Regions from separate parts of the Micromonospora sp. NPDC048835 genome, predicted to be linked through region 2. Evidence: riboswitches for the same ligand, from Rfam matches in the RefSeq annotation. Region 2 holds a riboswitch; the other holds the start of a gene.
What was found. A riboswitch is a leader RNA that binds a small molecule or an ion and turns the genes downstream of it on or off. The one in region 2 is predicted to bind cyclic di-AMP.
Positions count from the first base shown of each region.

Region 1 (7,532 bases), on a different contig from region 2:
GTGACCACTGTGCCTTGATGCCGAGGCCGACGGCCGCGTCGACAGGCATCCCGGCGTCGCGGGCGGCGAGAGCCAGGCCGACCACCCCACCCAGCGAGTGCCCCAGCACGACGAACCGGTCGTCGGGGGCGAGGGCCTGCCCGATCCGCTCAGCGAGACCAGCGAAGGAGTACGAGGGCAGTGGCGGCGCCCAGCCGTGGCCGGCGAGGTCCGGTGCCAGCCACCGCCCGGGCCAGTGCTGCTCGAGGTACGGCGCCCAGGGCAACCACACGTCCCCGGTCGCCCCCATGCCGTGCAGCAGCAGCAGAACCGGCCTTCTACCACCCGATTTCTCCACCACGGCCGCAGTCTGCCACGGTTCACGGCCAGGTACGAGAGCCGCCGACGACGGACCGCGCAGACAGACGCCGCGGGCGCCGGCCCCTTGTGGGAGACGGCGCCCGCGGCGGTAAGGGTGCCCGGGTCAGGCGGAGTAGCCCCGGCTGGTGATCCAGTTGGCCAGGTCGATCGTGGTGATCCAGTACGACGGGTCGGTCGGGTTCGCCGAGTCGGCGATCCGCACGGTGCGGCCGTTGTCCTTGTAGCCGACGACGGCGATGTAGTGCCCGCCGCCGTAGGAGTGCCAGCCGCCGTCGGTGTCGGCGGCGTCTCCGACGACGTTCGCCACCACGCCACGGCCGTCGGTGATGGCCTTCACCACGTCTGCCTGGAGCCGGTCCATCTGCGCCGGGCTGGGCGCGCCGGGGAACATCCGGGTGCGGTACGGGGAGCCCTTCACCTCGGCGTTGAGCACGCGGGTGGTGTCCTCGGCCGAGTTGGTGCCCATCTCGGTGGTGCCCAGCTCGGCGCCGAGCTCCTCCTGGGTGCGGTCGATGCCGGCGGCGCTGAGCGCGTTCCGGGTGGCCGCCGGGCCGCAGTTGTAGTAGGTGTTCTGCGCCTCGTAGTCGTAGTCGAGCACCTTCGTCGCGGGGGGCTTCGGCGGCGTCGGCTTACGGGTGAGGTCCGGGTTGCTCTTGGCCTTGGCGGCCGGCGACGCGGCATCTGTGGTCGGGGCGGCCGTGGTCGGCGCGGCGCTAGCCGAGGGGGACGCGTCCCGAACCTCGCCGCTGGAGGCGGCGACGTCGCTGCGCATCTCGGCGACCGTGGTCGCGGTGCGCTGGCTGGCCGGGGCGTGGTCGGCGGTGGTGAGCAGGGCGCCGGTGGTGGTGGCGATCGCGAGGGCCGCGGCGGAGGCGGCAACGATCTGGTACGGGCGCTCGCTGGCGAGACGGCGGAGTTGACGCTGCAGGGTGTGCTTCACGGGGTCCTCCACGGATCAGGGGGAGAGCGGCGCACCGGGGCCGGACCGGTATCCGGGCAGGCGCCAGCACGCGGACCGTGGTCCGCGGATGGTGAACCGCTCAGGGGAACGCCCGGCGCGGCCGGGCGGGAAAGGCGATGACCCGGGGGTCAGCTCACCGTCACGTGACGAATGAGCGGGTGCACCGCCGCGCCGTGGAGGCGAGGGAACAACCGAGGGGTGGAAAGGTGCTGCACGAGGAGTGACTCCTTCCGACACCGCCTACCGGGTTAGCTGACGGATTCGGGCGGGAAGATCGCCCTACCGCGGGCCGTGGCTCGCGGATTCACCCCGGACTTACTGATGGGTCCCCGGTTCGTAGATCACGATTAAGCGGGTCGATGCGGCGTCGCTTCCTGCGATCGATTACCGCATCGGACGTGACGACACTACTGGCCGCTCCGCACCCTGCCAAGCCAGGTTCACCTGTGTAAACCCCAATTGGCGGAACAATTTCTGCGCGTATTGCCGATGACGTGACTCGATGGGACAACCGGTTACGGCGGCACCGATGGGCGACAACCGGACAGGGCGCAAACAACCGCACCGCATTCACCGGAACAATCCCACCAACCGCGCCGGACGTCCGATTCACCACACCCGTGACCGGCCTCACATCACGGATCGGGCTCAACCCACCCGGGCCGGCCGCCACCGTGCCACGAGGGCGGGACGCAACGCCCGGGCCACCGACCGCGGCGCGGGCGCCGGGGTCGGGTGCAGCCTGGCCTTCGCCGCGTACGCCTCCTCGGCGAGAACACGAGCGGACTCGGCGGCCAACTCCGCGTCCCGCCAGGCGGCCCGTTCCCGGCCGGCGGCAGCCTGGTAGTCGACCAGCCGCGCGTCCCGGACCACCCTGCTGATCAGCGCCTCCTGCTCGACCGGGTGTCGCCGGGAATCCCAGCCGTTCCGGTGGCCGAACACGTCGCCGAGCTGCGCCATGGTGAGGTCGCCCCGCCAGTAGGCAGCCATCGCCGCCCGGTGCAGATAGCGCTCCCGGGCGGCGTACTCGGCGGGGGTGTGCGGCGTCTGCGGGGTGGGCAGCATCGCGGCGCCGGCGAAGCGACGCGCGGCGGTGTCCGCCTCGTCGTACCCGGTCCAGGCCCGCTCCAACTCCTCCTGAGCGGTCAGCCAGGCGGCCCGTCGCCGCCTGGCGGTGGTGGCCGCGCCGGCCGCGGCAACGGCCACCTCCTCGGCGTAGCGGCGCCGGTCGACCGCCTCGGCGGCGGCCACCTCCCGCGCGGTGGGCGCGGCCGGGAGCGGATCGTCAGCGGGCCGGTCCCGTTCGGGGCGGGCGGCAAGCACGGTGAGCAGGCCCAGGGTCAGCAGGAACAGCGTCGACCAGATGGCGGCGGCCTGCGGCACCTCGGTCACGAACTGGTAGAAGACAGCGGTCTCCATGGTCGGCACCTCGGGGAGAGAGCAGTGCGATGGGGGCCCGCGCCGACCGGCGGGCCACGGCGGGGCCACGGGTCAGCGGGGTAGGAGGCTTGTGGGTCGACAGGGCGCGGCGACGGGACGGTCGTCCCGGTGGCTCAGCGCCCGGGCGGGGCTCGGGGAGCCCGACCGCTCGCCCGGTCGAGCAGGGGCAGCGGCTCGGACCCGGCCGCGCGCACCGGCAGCACCCCGGCCACCACGGTGCCCTCGTCGCCGGGGAGCGCCACCGGCGTGCCGACCGACCATGCCGGCACCGACTCCTCGGTGGCCTCCGGAGGTATCGCCGAGGCCGACCGCGCCACCCCCGGCGCCTCGGCGTGGCGGCAGGAGGCCTCCAGCGGCCCGGCAACGACGGCGGCCGGCACCGCGCCGAACGTCGACAGCGGGCTGGGCATCGACCCGGCGGCCGTGGCCGGGCCCGCGCCGAGCGCCAGGGCCGCGACGACGGCGAGGCTGGTCAGCACCCGCGTCGCCCAGCGCGCCACCCACCACAGCGGACAGGGTGAACGCAACCGGAAGCACGTACCCACGCTACCGTCGCACCGACCCGGGCGCACCGACCACGGGCGTGTCGGACGACGCCGCGCCGACCCCGCTGACCAGGGTGGACGCTGTCAGCGCCGGTCGACGTACGCTGATCGACCGACGGCCGGACCGGCCCCGTCGGCGGCCCCGCTCCGGGCTTCGCCCGCGGTGTCGTCGCCGGCTGCACGTTGCCGGGGCACGGGCGCCGGACGGGCCGCACGGCGCGGCGCCAGGCGACGCATCATCGGGGTCTCGACGAAGCGGTGCAGCAGGCCGGCGAGGACCAGGTTCGCCACCAGGAAACCGAGCACCACGGCCGGGCCACGCCAACCTCCGAAGCCGACCCCCCAGGTGCCGCTCCAGCGCAGCACGCTCGTCATCACCAGCACGTGCACCAGGTAGAAGGCGAACGAGACCTCACCGAGCCACACCAACGGCCGGGACCGCCACGGCGAGCGCCGACCGCGCACGTCCGCGTCCGCGGCGGCGGTGATCACCAAGAGGTACGCGACCGCGAGCAGCGTGGTCCACAGCTCGGCACGGATCCACTGCGCCGCCGCCACCCAGATGACCACGAAGATCCCGCTGGCCACGCCCAGACCGGGACCGCGCCAGAGACCTCGACGCATCAACTCGGCCGCCACCGCGCCCAACCAGAACTCCAGCGACCTGGTCAGCGGGAAGACCTGGGTGAACCACCACCGGCTCACCTCCGGCACCAGCTCCTGCGCCGGCCAGAGCGCGAGGATCAGCAGCGGCAGTACGACGACGAGCGCCCAGAGCAGCTTCGGCCGGGCCCGGCGCAGCAGCGGCAGCACCAGCGGCAGACAGAGGTAGAAGAAGAACTCGCAGGAGAGCGACCAGCTGACCGTGTTGATGCTGTAGAACCAGCCCGGCCGAGGGTCCCACGCCTGCAACAGCAGCAGGTTCTCCAGCGCGGCGGCCGGGAGGACCGGGTCGGCGAACCACCAGGCCACCACGAGCGTCGCGGCCCACAGCACCAGGTGGTTCGGGTAGATCTTGGCGACCCGCCGCCGCCAGAAGGTACGCCGGGAATCCCCCGGGCGAGCCGACCAGACCAGCACGAAACCGCTGAGGATGAAGAAGAACTGCACCCCGGAGAGGCCGAGGGTGAACAGCGCGTCGACAACCGCCTTGTAGTCCGGCTCGGCGATGATCCGCATCGTCCCGGCGTGGAAGCCGAAGACCAGCAGCGCGGCGATCCAGCGCAGCCCGGTCAACGACGGCAGCCGGGGCGGGGCGGGCACGGACCGCGCGGCCGACACCGCCGCGGCGCTCGTCATGCCGGGATCCCGACGATCGGCAGGGTCACCAGCACTGTCGTGTCCTCCTCGGCGCGGCGTCGGACGGCACGACGGCGACGCCCGCGGCGGCCCGGCAGAGCCGCACCGAGGCACCCTACCGGGTCACTCCCGGGTGAACCGGACGTGTCCCACCCGCCCCACCAGCCGGCGATCCCCGGACCGGGAAACGCCCGCCGACCGCCGTTAACCTTCCGCTGGGCGGGAGTTCAGTGATTCCACAGTCAGCGGCAACGTCAGGTTCCGGGGCCGGCCACCCGGGTCGTCGAACGTGGCGGACGTGGTCAATCAGCCGACGCACGCACCGCTGCTGAGCATCATCGTGCCCGTGTACGGCGTCGAGGCGTACCTGTACCAGTGCCTCGAGTCGATCAGGGCCGACATCCCGGTGGCCGAGTCGGACGCGGTCGAACTGGTCGCCGTCGACGACGCCTCCCCGGACGGCTGCGGCGACATGCTCCGCTCGTACGCGGCCGGCCGCGACGGCGTCCGCGTCGTGCACCTGAACACCAACGTGGGGCTGGGGCTGGCCCGCAACGCCGGACTCGACGTCGCCACCGGCAGGTACGTCTGGTTCGTCGACAGCGACGACTGGTTGCCGCCGGGCACGATCGCCGCGGTGCTGGACCGGCTGCGCCAGCACCAGCCCGACGTGCTGATGCTCGACCACCTGCGGGTGCACGAGGACGGCCGCCGGGAGGTCGACGCCAGCAGCCCACTGCTGCGCGGAATCACCGGCGTCACCCGGCTGGCCGACCAGCCGCAACTGCTGCGGGTGCAGCACACCGCCTGGAACAAGGTGGTCCGCCGGGACTTCATGAACGAGTTGGAACTGCGGTTCTTCCCCGGCTGGTACGAGGACATCCCGTTCAGCCACCCCCTGCTCATCGGGGCCGAGAAGATCTCCGTGCTGGACCGGGTCTGCTACCTGTACCGCCAGGGCCGCCAGGGCGCGATCACCTCCACCCGCAGCGGCCGGCACTTCGACGCCTTCGCCCAGTACGAGCGGCTGATGGACTGGGTCACCCGGAAGCACCCGGACGAGCGGTTGCAGGCCGAGCTGTTCGAGCTGATGATCAGCCACTATCTGGTGGTGGTGGGCAACGACGGTCGACTGCACCCGCACCTGCGCCGCGCCTTCTTCCGCCGGGCCGCCGCGCACTACCGCCGATACCTGCCCACCGGCGGCTACCCGCTGCCCCCGGGCGTGACCGGGCTCAAGCACCGCCTCGTCGGGCGGGGCGACTGGTTGGCGTACTCGGCGCTGCGCCAGGCCCACCGGGTCGCCGGCCGCCTGCGTCGGCCCGCCACGGTGGGCGGCGCCGACAGCGGTTCGCCCGCTGCCGACGAGGACGCGGGCCGAGGGGCCGACGCGACGCCGACGCGCGACGGTGGGCGCGCACCGCAGCGACACGACGCGTTGGCCGGCAACCGCCTGCCGTGACCGCCCCCACCGCACCGCACGCCGGGAGCCGGGGCGGCTCCCGGCGCCCTCGTTTTCCAGGTCGCCCACCCGCCGGGAGGGCGACGACAGCACCACCGCACCCCGGTGCGGACGTACCCGAGCAGAGGTCGGAATGACGGCGACAATCAAGATCGGACCGCACGCGGTCGGTGCCGGGGAGCGACCGTTCGTGGTCGCCGAGATGTCCGGCAACCACAACGGCGATCTGAACCGGGCGCTGGCCATCGTCGACGCGGTGGCCGAGAGCGGCGCGCACGCGCTCAAGCTCCAGACGTACCGGCCGGACACGATCACCATCGACGTCGACACCCCGGCGTTCCGGATCTCCAGCGGGCACTCGCTGTGGGGCGGGGAGAACCTGTACCGCCTCTACGAGCGCGCGCACACCCCGTACGAGTGGCACGCCCCGATCTTCGAACGGGCCCGCGAGCATGGCCTGACCGTCTTCTCGTCACCGTTCGACGCGACCGCCGTCGAGCTGCTGGAGTCGTTGGACGCGCCCGCGTACAAGATCGCCTCGTCGGAGCTTGTCGACCTGCCACTGATCCGGCTCGTGGCCAGCACCGGCAAGCCGATGGTGATCTCCACCGGGATGGCGACGGTCGCCGAGATCGACGCCGCCGTGCGCACCGCCCGAGACGGTGGCGCGGCGGGCATCATCCTGCTGGCCTGCACCGCCTCCTACCCGGCGCCGCCGGCCGACAGCAACCTGCGCCGGCTGCCGGTGCTGGCCGGGGCGTTCGACGTGGCCGTCGGGCTCTCCGACCACACGCCCGGCATCGGAGTGGCGGTCGCCTCGGTGGCGCTCGGCGCCTGCTTCATCGAGAAGCACGTCACCCTGGACCGGGCGGACGGCGGAGTGGACTCGGACTTCTCCCTGAACCCGGCGGAACTCACCGCCCTGGTCGCCGAGTCCGGCCGGGCGTACGCGGCACTTGGCGGCACCGCGATCGGCCCGACCCCGGCCGAGCGGGAGGGGCTGCGCTTCCGCCGGTCGCTCTTCGTGGTCGAGGACGTCCGGGCCGGCGACCCGGTGACCGCGCAGAACGTCCGTTCGATCCGGCCGGCCGGCGGGCTGCCCCCGGTGGAGATCGAGCGGGTCCTGGGCCGCACCTTCACCACCGACGTCCCCCGAGGAACCCCCCTGACCTGGAACCTCATCTAGCCCCGAACCCGCCCTCCCCGTCGGCTTCGCCTCGCCCCGAACCCGCCGTGCCCCGCCCCGCCCTGCCCCGCCCTGCCCTGCCCCGCCACGCCCTGCCCCGCCCTGCCCTGCCCCGCCACGCCCCGCCCCGCCCCGCCGATCATGGAGTTGTGGTGGGCGTTTCGCCCATCGGTGCCCCTTCTGGGGGGCACCACAACTCCATGATCGAGCGGAAGGGCAGGGCCTGGCCGGGGCCGGCCCGGCGATCTTGCACTTACTGTCCCGGCAGAAGGCGTGCAA
Region 1 covers NZ_JBEZGM010000004.1:240,824-248,355, forward strand. The annotation lists gene AB0C15_RS07610 (alpha/beta hydrolase) at 1-340, opposite strand, end outside; gene AB0C15_RS07615 (C39 family peptidase) at 464-1,312, opposite strand; cyclic di-AMP (ydaO/yuaA leader) riboswitch at 1,544-1,685, opposite strand; gene AB0C15_RS07620 (hypothetical protein) at 1,970-2,740, opposite strand; gene AB0C15_RS07625 (hypothetical protein) at 2,875-3,261, opposite strand; gene AB0C15_RS07630 (acyltransferase) at 3,391-4,605, opposite strand; gene AB0C15_RS07635 (glycosyltransferase) at 4,904-6,067, shown strand; gene pseI (pseudaminic acid synthase) at 6,201-7,253, shown strand.
Region 1: it holds a riboswitch for cyclic di-AMP, as region 2 does, so the genes downstream of both, AB0C15_RS07615 (C39 family peptidase) here and AB0C15_RS25495 (hypothetical protein) in region 2, are expected to answer to the same signal.

Region 2 (7,532 bases):
GGTGCCTCGGGCAGTGGTCTGCTGGTGGTGGTCATCGTCTGGTCCCGTCAGTCGTGTCCGTGCCCGGGGGTGCCGTGGTCGGCCCCACCTGTCGGTGCGGGTCCGCTCGGGGTGGCGACGTCCCCGGCCATGGCAGCGCCGGCGACCACTGTGAATTCGGCGGTGTGCACCCGCCCGCCGTGCTTGAAGTCGAGGTAGAGCCGGTAAGTGCCGGCCGAGGGGACGTCGGCGAGGAACGTGACGGCCGGGCCGGGCCGGGTACGCCCATCGCCCGGCGTCCCGTCCGGGTGCACGTGCAGGTACGCCAGATCACCCCGACGCAGCGCCACCAGGTGCCCGTACGCGCCCAGGTAGGGCTCCAGGTCGGTGACCGGCTGCCCGTCCCGGCTGACGGTAAGGGTCAGCGACGACGTACGGCCGGGCTGCGGCGCACCGGTCAGGGTGACCGTGTAGCCGTCGACGGTGGCGCTTGTCGTCGGTGCGGGCAACTGCCGCTCGGTCAGCTCGCCGGGGACGGTCACGTCCACGCCGAGGGTCAGCGGCTCGCCCCCGGTCGGGGTGAAGTCGGCGAACGCCCGCCACTGCCCGGGGCCGGCGAGCGGGCTGTCGACCCGCCAGGTGCCGTCCGGGGCCAGCTCGGGGTGCACGTGGCGGAAGCCGGAGAGGTCCCGTCGGGCGACGATCAGGTGCATCTGCTTGTCGTGAGCCACCTCGTAGCTGGTGACCGGGCGGCCGTCCGGGCCGGCGACCTGGAAGGCGAACTCGCCGGCCGGGGCGTCGAGCGGTTCGAGGGTGTAGCCGCGCTCGGAGACGAGCAGGCCGCCGGGGAGCCGGTCGGCTGTTGCGCTCCGCCCGCCGGTCGTCGGAGTGGCGGCGGCGTCGTCGTGCCGGCTCTCGGCGACCGGGGCGGGGTCGACGACCCGGCCGATCCCGTAGGTCGCGCCGAAGACCGCCACCAGGCCGACGGCGAACCCGGCCAGTCTCGTCACCGTGCGCACGCCGGCCCTCCGATCACGCGTCGACGAGGTCGTAGCCGGCCTCGTCGACGGCGGCCCGGACGACCGCGGTGTCCAGCGGCTGCTCGCTGCTGACGGTGACCCGGCCGGCCGCGAGGTCGACCTGGACGTCACGCACGCCCTCGATGGCGCCGACCTCGGCGCTCACCGCGCTGACGCAGTGCCCACAGGTCATGCCCTGCACCTGGTACGTCGTGTTGACCATCGAACGACTCCCTTACGGGTACCGGGTGGGGGTATCCCATCCGGTAGCGACCGTACCATACCCCCTGGGGGTACGCTATCCTTGCCGGCATGACCGCACCCACCCCGATCCGCGGATACACCGCAAGCAAGGACCAACTGCTCGCGCGGCTCCGCCGCGTCGAGGGGCAGGTCCGGGGCATCGAGAAGATGGTCGACGACGACCGCTACTGCATCGACGTGCTCACCCAGATCTCCGCGATCCAGGCCGCCCTGGACAAGGTGGCCCTCGGGCTGCTCGACGGGCACGCCCGGCACTGCATGCACGAGGGCGCCGCCGAGGGTCGGGCCGACGAGATGGCCACCGAGATGATGGCGGCGGTCGGACGACTCATGAAGCGCGGCTGACCGGCCTCACTCCGACGCCGGGTCGAGACGGACCGTACGCAGCAACTGCGCGTTGAGCGCCACCACGATCGTGGACGCCGACATCAGCACCGCGGCCAGAGCCGGGCTCAACGCCACACCCGCCCAGGCCAGCACTCCGGCGGCCAGCGGCAGTGCCACCACGTTGTAGCCGGCCGCCCAGGCCAGGTTCTGTCGCATCTTCCGGTACGACGCCCGGGACAGCCGGACCACGGCCCCCACCCCGCGCGGGTCCGAGGACGCCAGCACCACCGCCGCCGACTCGATCGCCACGTCGGTGCCCGCGCCGATCGCGATGCCCACATCCGCCCGGGCCAGCGCCGGCGCGTCGTTCACCCCGTCGCCGACCATCGCCACCACCAACCCCCGCCGCTGGAGTTCGGCCACCCGGTCGTCCTTCTCCGCCGGCAGCACCTCGGCGAAGACCTCGTCGACACCGGGTCGGAAGCCGAGGTCAGCCGCGACCGCCTCGGCCACCGGCCGCGCGTCACCAGTGATCATGGCGATGGTGCGGACCCCCTCGGCACGCAGCTCGTCAACGGCACGCCGGGCCTCCGGTCGCACCTCGTCGGTCAACGCGAACGCGCCGAGCACGGTCTCCGGCAGCCGCACCAGATACAGCACCGCGGCACCTCGCGTCGACCATCGCCCGGTCGCTTCCCGCACCTGCGCCGGGAGCGGAAGGCCCAACTCCCGCAGCAGCGCCGGCCCGCCCACCGCGTACTCCGTTCCGTCGATGGACGCCCGCACTCCCCGACCCGGCAGCGACCGGAAGCCGACGGCCCGAGTCGGGCCGGCGGGCCCGGCCGCCGCCACGATCGCCCGGGCCAACGGGTGCTCGCTCTCCGACTCGACGCCCGCCGCGATCCGCAGCACCTCGCCCCGCTCGACGCCGGGCTCCGTCACCACATCGGTCACCCCGTGCTCGCCCCGGGTCAGCGTGCCGGTCTTGTCGAAGAGCACCGCGCCGACGGTCCGCATCCGCTCCAGGGCCAACCGGTCCTTGACCAGGATCCCGGAGCGCGCGGCGAGAGCGGTGGAGAGCGCGACGACAAGCGGAATGGCGAGACCCAGCGCGTGCGGACAGGCGACCACCAGGACGGTGACCGCACGGACCACCGCCTCGTCCGGCCGACCGAGCGCGGTCCAGACCAGCACGGTCAGCACGGCGGTGCCGGTGGCCAGGTAGAAGAGCGCGGCAGCGAACCGGTCGGCCAACAGTTGGGCCCGTCCACCGGAACCCTGGGCCTGCGCGACCATCCGCTGGATGCCGGCGAGGGCGGTCTGCTCACCCAGCGCCTCGATGCGTACCCGGATCGCCGAGTCGGTGGCGACGGTGCCGGCCACCACCCGGTCGCCCGCCGTCCGGGCCACCGGTCGCGACTCGCCGGTGATCATCGACTCGTCCAGTTCGGCGTCGCCGTCGACGACCCGACCGTCGGCCGGCACCCGACCTCCCGGCCGGACCAGCACCACGTCACCGACCCGCAGACCGGTCACCGGCACCGCCTCGACCCGCCCGTTCGCCGTCACCCGCTCGGCCTCGTCCGGCAGCAGCGCGGCAAGCGCCGACAAGGCCCCCCGGGCCTGCCCGATGGCCTTCATCTCCTGCCAGTGCCCGAGCAGCATGATGGTGACGAGCGCGGCCAACTCCCACCAGAAGTCCAGGTCGAAGGCGCCGACGCTGGTCGCCAGGGACGCGGTGTAGGCGACGGTGATCGCCATCGCGACCAGCAGCATCATCCCGGGTGCCCGGTCCCGCACCTCCCGGACCGCACCGACCAGGAACGGCCAACCGCCCCACCAGAACACCACCGAGCCGAGCACCGGGCCCACCCAGGACCGACCGGCGACGCCGCCCCCGGGCAGGTTCAGCCGGTCCGCCACGAGGTGACTGGTCAGCACCACCGGCACGGTCAACACCAGGCACACCCAGAACCGGCGGCGGAACATCGCCGGATCGTGCCCGGCGTGCTTGTCGTGCCCGTGCTCGTCGTGCCCGGCGTGCCTGTCGTGTGGCACGGGTCCGGTGGGTTGCGGGTGGCCGGGGTCCGGCGGTGACGGAGCGGGCATGGCTCCAACATGCCGGTCCGGCGACCGCCACGCGGCCGGATCGGCCACCCGACACTCCACGACCTGCGGCCCCCAGCCGGGCTGGCTAGCATCTCCCCCGATGGCCCTCCGTATGCCGCTGCGCAGCCGGGCACCAGCGCCGCTCCGCCGTGGCGTCGCCCCCGGCCGACCCGGCCAAGCTCTGACCGTCCGTGATCACGCGGTCGTCAGGCAGCGATCCGCCCCGCCGTCCGCCGCGTTTCCACCGAAACGGTGAACCGCCCGGCCCGCTGACCCGTACCCCGCACCGGATCGTTGGGAGTCCCACCTTGGCCGCCAACCACACACACTCCGCTCCGTCCGCCCCACCGAGGGTGCGACGGATCCTCGTCGTGACCGTGGTGCCTCTCTTCGTCGCCACCGTGCTCGCCGCGGCGCTGCTCTGGCCGCGCGGTGAGTCACCGCGGAGCGGTGGTGACGCGGACGTGCCGCGCTACCCCGGCACGGTCACCCGGGTGGTGAGCGAGCCGTGCCCGCCGGCGCCGTCGGTGCCCGAGGGCACCCCGCGGGTCGGCGAGGGGCGGTGCGGCACGGTCGACGTCCGGGTGGACGACGGGCCGGCCGCCGGGCAACAGGTGCGGACGCCGGTGCCCGACGGGCCGGGAGCACCCCGGGTCGAGGTCGGCGACGAGGTCATCCTGGTCGAGCTGGCCGACCCGGTCGACCCCACCACGAGCAACTGGAACATCGCCGAGCACCAACGCGGTACCCCGATGGTGTGGCTGGCGGTGGTCTTCGCGGCCGCGATCGTCGCGTTCGGTCGGTGGCGAGGTCTCGCCGCGCTCGCCGGGCTGGCCGCCAGCTTCGCCATCCTGCTCACCTTCGTGCTGCCGGGCATCGGCGCCGGCAGATCACCACTGCTGGTGGCGGTGGTCGGCGCGGCCCTGATCATGTTCGTGGTGCTCTACCTGACGCACGGGGTCTCCGCACAGACGTCGGTCGCGGTGCTCGGCACGCTGGGCAGTCTGGTGCTGACCGGCGTCCTCGCCACCATCGCCACGGCCGCGACCCACCTCACCGGCTTCGGCAGCGAGGACGCCACCACCCTGTCGATGTTCCAGGGCGACGTGGACCTGCACGGTCTGCTGCTCGCCGGGATCATCATCGGGTCGCTCGGTGTGCTCGACGACGTGACGGTCACCCAGGCCGCCACCGTCACCGAGCTGGCGAACGCGAATCCCGGGCTGTCCCGACTGCAGCTCTACCGGGCGGCCACCCGGGTCGGTCGAGCCCACATCGCCTCCACCGTCAACACCATCGTGCTGGCGTACGCGGGCGCGTCGCTGCCCCTGCTGCTCCTGCTCACCGCCGACTCGCGGCCGATCGGGCAGATCCTCACCAGTGAGTTCCTGGCACAGGAGATCGTCCGCAGCGCGGTCGCCACCCTCGGTCTGATCGCCGCCGTGCCGCTGACCACCGGGCTGGCCGCAGTGGTGACCGCCGCCGGACGCGCCGACGCCACGCCGTCCACCGACGCCACGCCGTCCACCGACGCTGCCGCCTCGCGACCCCAGCGGGACCGCACCGAGGCACTTGCCGCACTCAGCTCACCGCGAACGGCCGGCTCCGAGGAGCCGGACCAACTGCGGACCGCACCCCCATCCCAGGCCACCGACAGGTGGCCGGAGTCGAACAGGAGCACGGATACGGCATGGTGACACTCCTCAGCGTGACCAGATCGGGCATCCACCCTGAGAACCGCGTCACTGGTCACTCAACGCTATGGCGAAATGACGCTTTTGGTCGGCATCCAGGCGTAGCTCACCCGGTCGACTCTCGGGTAACCTCGCTGCCGGTTACCGATGAAGGCGCGAAGCGGCGCCTGCGGTGCCACCGCCCAATCGCCAACCGGCGAGCCGGGGACCCAGGCACCTGGGGTGAATCCGCGCCAGCGGTAGGGGCCACTTCCGCCCCGAACCCGTCAGCTAACCCGGTCGGCGGTCGACGGAAGGGAACATTGTGACGGCACCCCTACGCCGCTGGATGACACCCGTGGTGGCCGTGATCGCCGCACTCACCGTGTTCGCCGGGCCGTTCCCGGCGCACGCCGCCCCGGCGAACCCCACGCCGTCCGGGCACGAGGAGGACAGCGAGCCCAAGCTGCTCAACGACGTCATCGAGCAGGCCAACCGCGACTACTCCGCCGCCAAGTCCAAGCTGGACAAGTCCAAGAAGCGGCAGGGTGAGTTGGCCGCCGAGGTCAACCGGGCCAGGGCCGACCTGGACGCGCTGGCCCCGCAGGTCGGGCAGATCGCCGCTCAGGCGTACCGGACCGGCCGGATCGGCGCGGTCGCGATGCTGCTGGAGAGCGAAGCGCCCGACTCGTTCGTCCGGCGCGCCGGGATGCTCGACGAGATGAACATGGTCAACGAGAAGAAGCTCTCCGAGGTCAACGAGGTGAAGGCCCGCGCCGAGCAGGCCAAGCTGGCCCTCGACACCGAGGTCCGCGAGCAGCAGAAGCAGACCGCCCTGATGGCGAAGCGAAAGAGCGAGGCCGACAAGGCGCTCGCCCTCGTCGGCGGGAAGGGCTTCACCGGCGGTCTGGTGGACGCCACCTCCAAGATCGCGAAGATCGGCCCGGGTCGCACCGCCGACGGCGACTGGAAGCCACAGTCGTGCAGCGAGAAGGACCCGACCACCTCCGGCTGCATCACGCCGCGCACGTTGCACGCGTACAAGGAGGTCAGGGCCGCCGGCTTCAAGCGGTTCGTCGGCTGCTACCGGCCCGGCGGGCCATGGGAGCACCCGAAGGGCCGCGCCTGCGACTGGTCGCTCCAGAAGAGCGGATTCTCCCCGTGGCACAACAACGACACCCGGACGTACGGCAACAACGTCGCCGCGTTCCTCATCCGTAACGCCGACCGGCTCGGCATCTACTACGTGATCTGGAACCGACAGATCTGGTTCCCGGCCACCGGTTGGAGTTCGTACAGCGGGCCGTCGAACCACACCGACCACGTACACATGTCGCTGCTCTGATCCGCACGAACCCCGTCCGAGGGCCGTTCCGCACGATGCGGAGCGGCCCTCGACGCGTCAGACGGCGGCAGCAGCGGCCGGGTCGGTCGACTCCGGCGATCCGCCCGGGGCGTCCACGCTCGCGAAGCCGGCCGGCACGGCGGCCACCGGTCGCACCGCTCCGGCGGCCAGCCGGTAGGACATTCCCACCACTGCGCACCGCCCTCGCGCCACCTGGTCGGCAAGCACCGGGGACTGCTCGATGAGCGTCTCGACGGTCTGTGCGATGTGGACGTCGACGATCCCGTCGATGTCGGTCACGCCCTGGGCCTCGGCCCGGCGCAGGCTGGGCAGCACGGCGTCGACCACCGCGCGCAGGTGGCCACTCGGTGCGGTACCGGTCGCCGCGGACTCCCGGGCGGCCTGCACCGCGCCGCACGAGTCGTGGCCCAGCACGACCACCAGCGGAGTGCCGAGCACGGTCACCGCGTACTCGACGCTGCCGAGCACCTCGGGGCCGGCGGTGTGCCCGGCGGTGCGCACCACGAACAGGTCGCCAAGCCCACGGTCAAAGATGATCTCGGCGGCCAACCGGGAGTCGGAGCAGCCGACGATCACCGCGAACGGGTGTTGCCCGTCGGCCACGGCTGCCCGGTGACCGGCATCCTGGTTGGGGTGGCGGGGGGCGCCGTCGACGAAGCGCCGGTTGCCGGCGACCAACTCGGCGTACGCCCGCGTCGGCTCGCCTGGCGCGGACTCCCGGTCGGTGGTCCGCTGCGAACCCGGCTGACCGCCGGAGCTTCCAGTTTGACTCATCCCGCACCTCGTCTCCACGCA
Region 2 covers NZ_JBEZGM010000025.1:64,274-71,805, reverse strand. The annotation lists gene AB0C15_RS25525 (heavy metal translocating P-type ATPase) at 1-35, opposite strand, end outside; gene AB0C15_RS25520 (hypothetical protein) at 48-998, opposite strand; gene AB0C15_RS25515 (copper ion binding protein) at 1,012-1,221, opposite strand; gene AB0C15_RS25510 (metal-sensitive transcriptional regulator) at 1,311-1,607, shown strand; gene AB0C15_RS25505 (copper-translocating P-type ATPase) at 1,614-3,698, opposite strand; gene AB0C15_RS25500 (YibE/F family protein) at 4,007-5,395, shown strand; cyclic di-AMP (ydaO/yuaA leader) riboswitch at 5,562-5,692, shown strand; gene AB0C15_RS25495 (hypothetical protein) at 5,697-6,716, shown strand; gene AB0C15_RS25490 (carbonic anhydrase) at 6,774-7,511, opposite strand.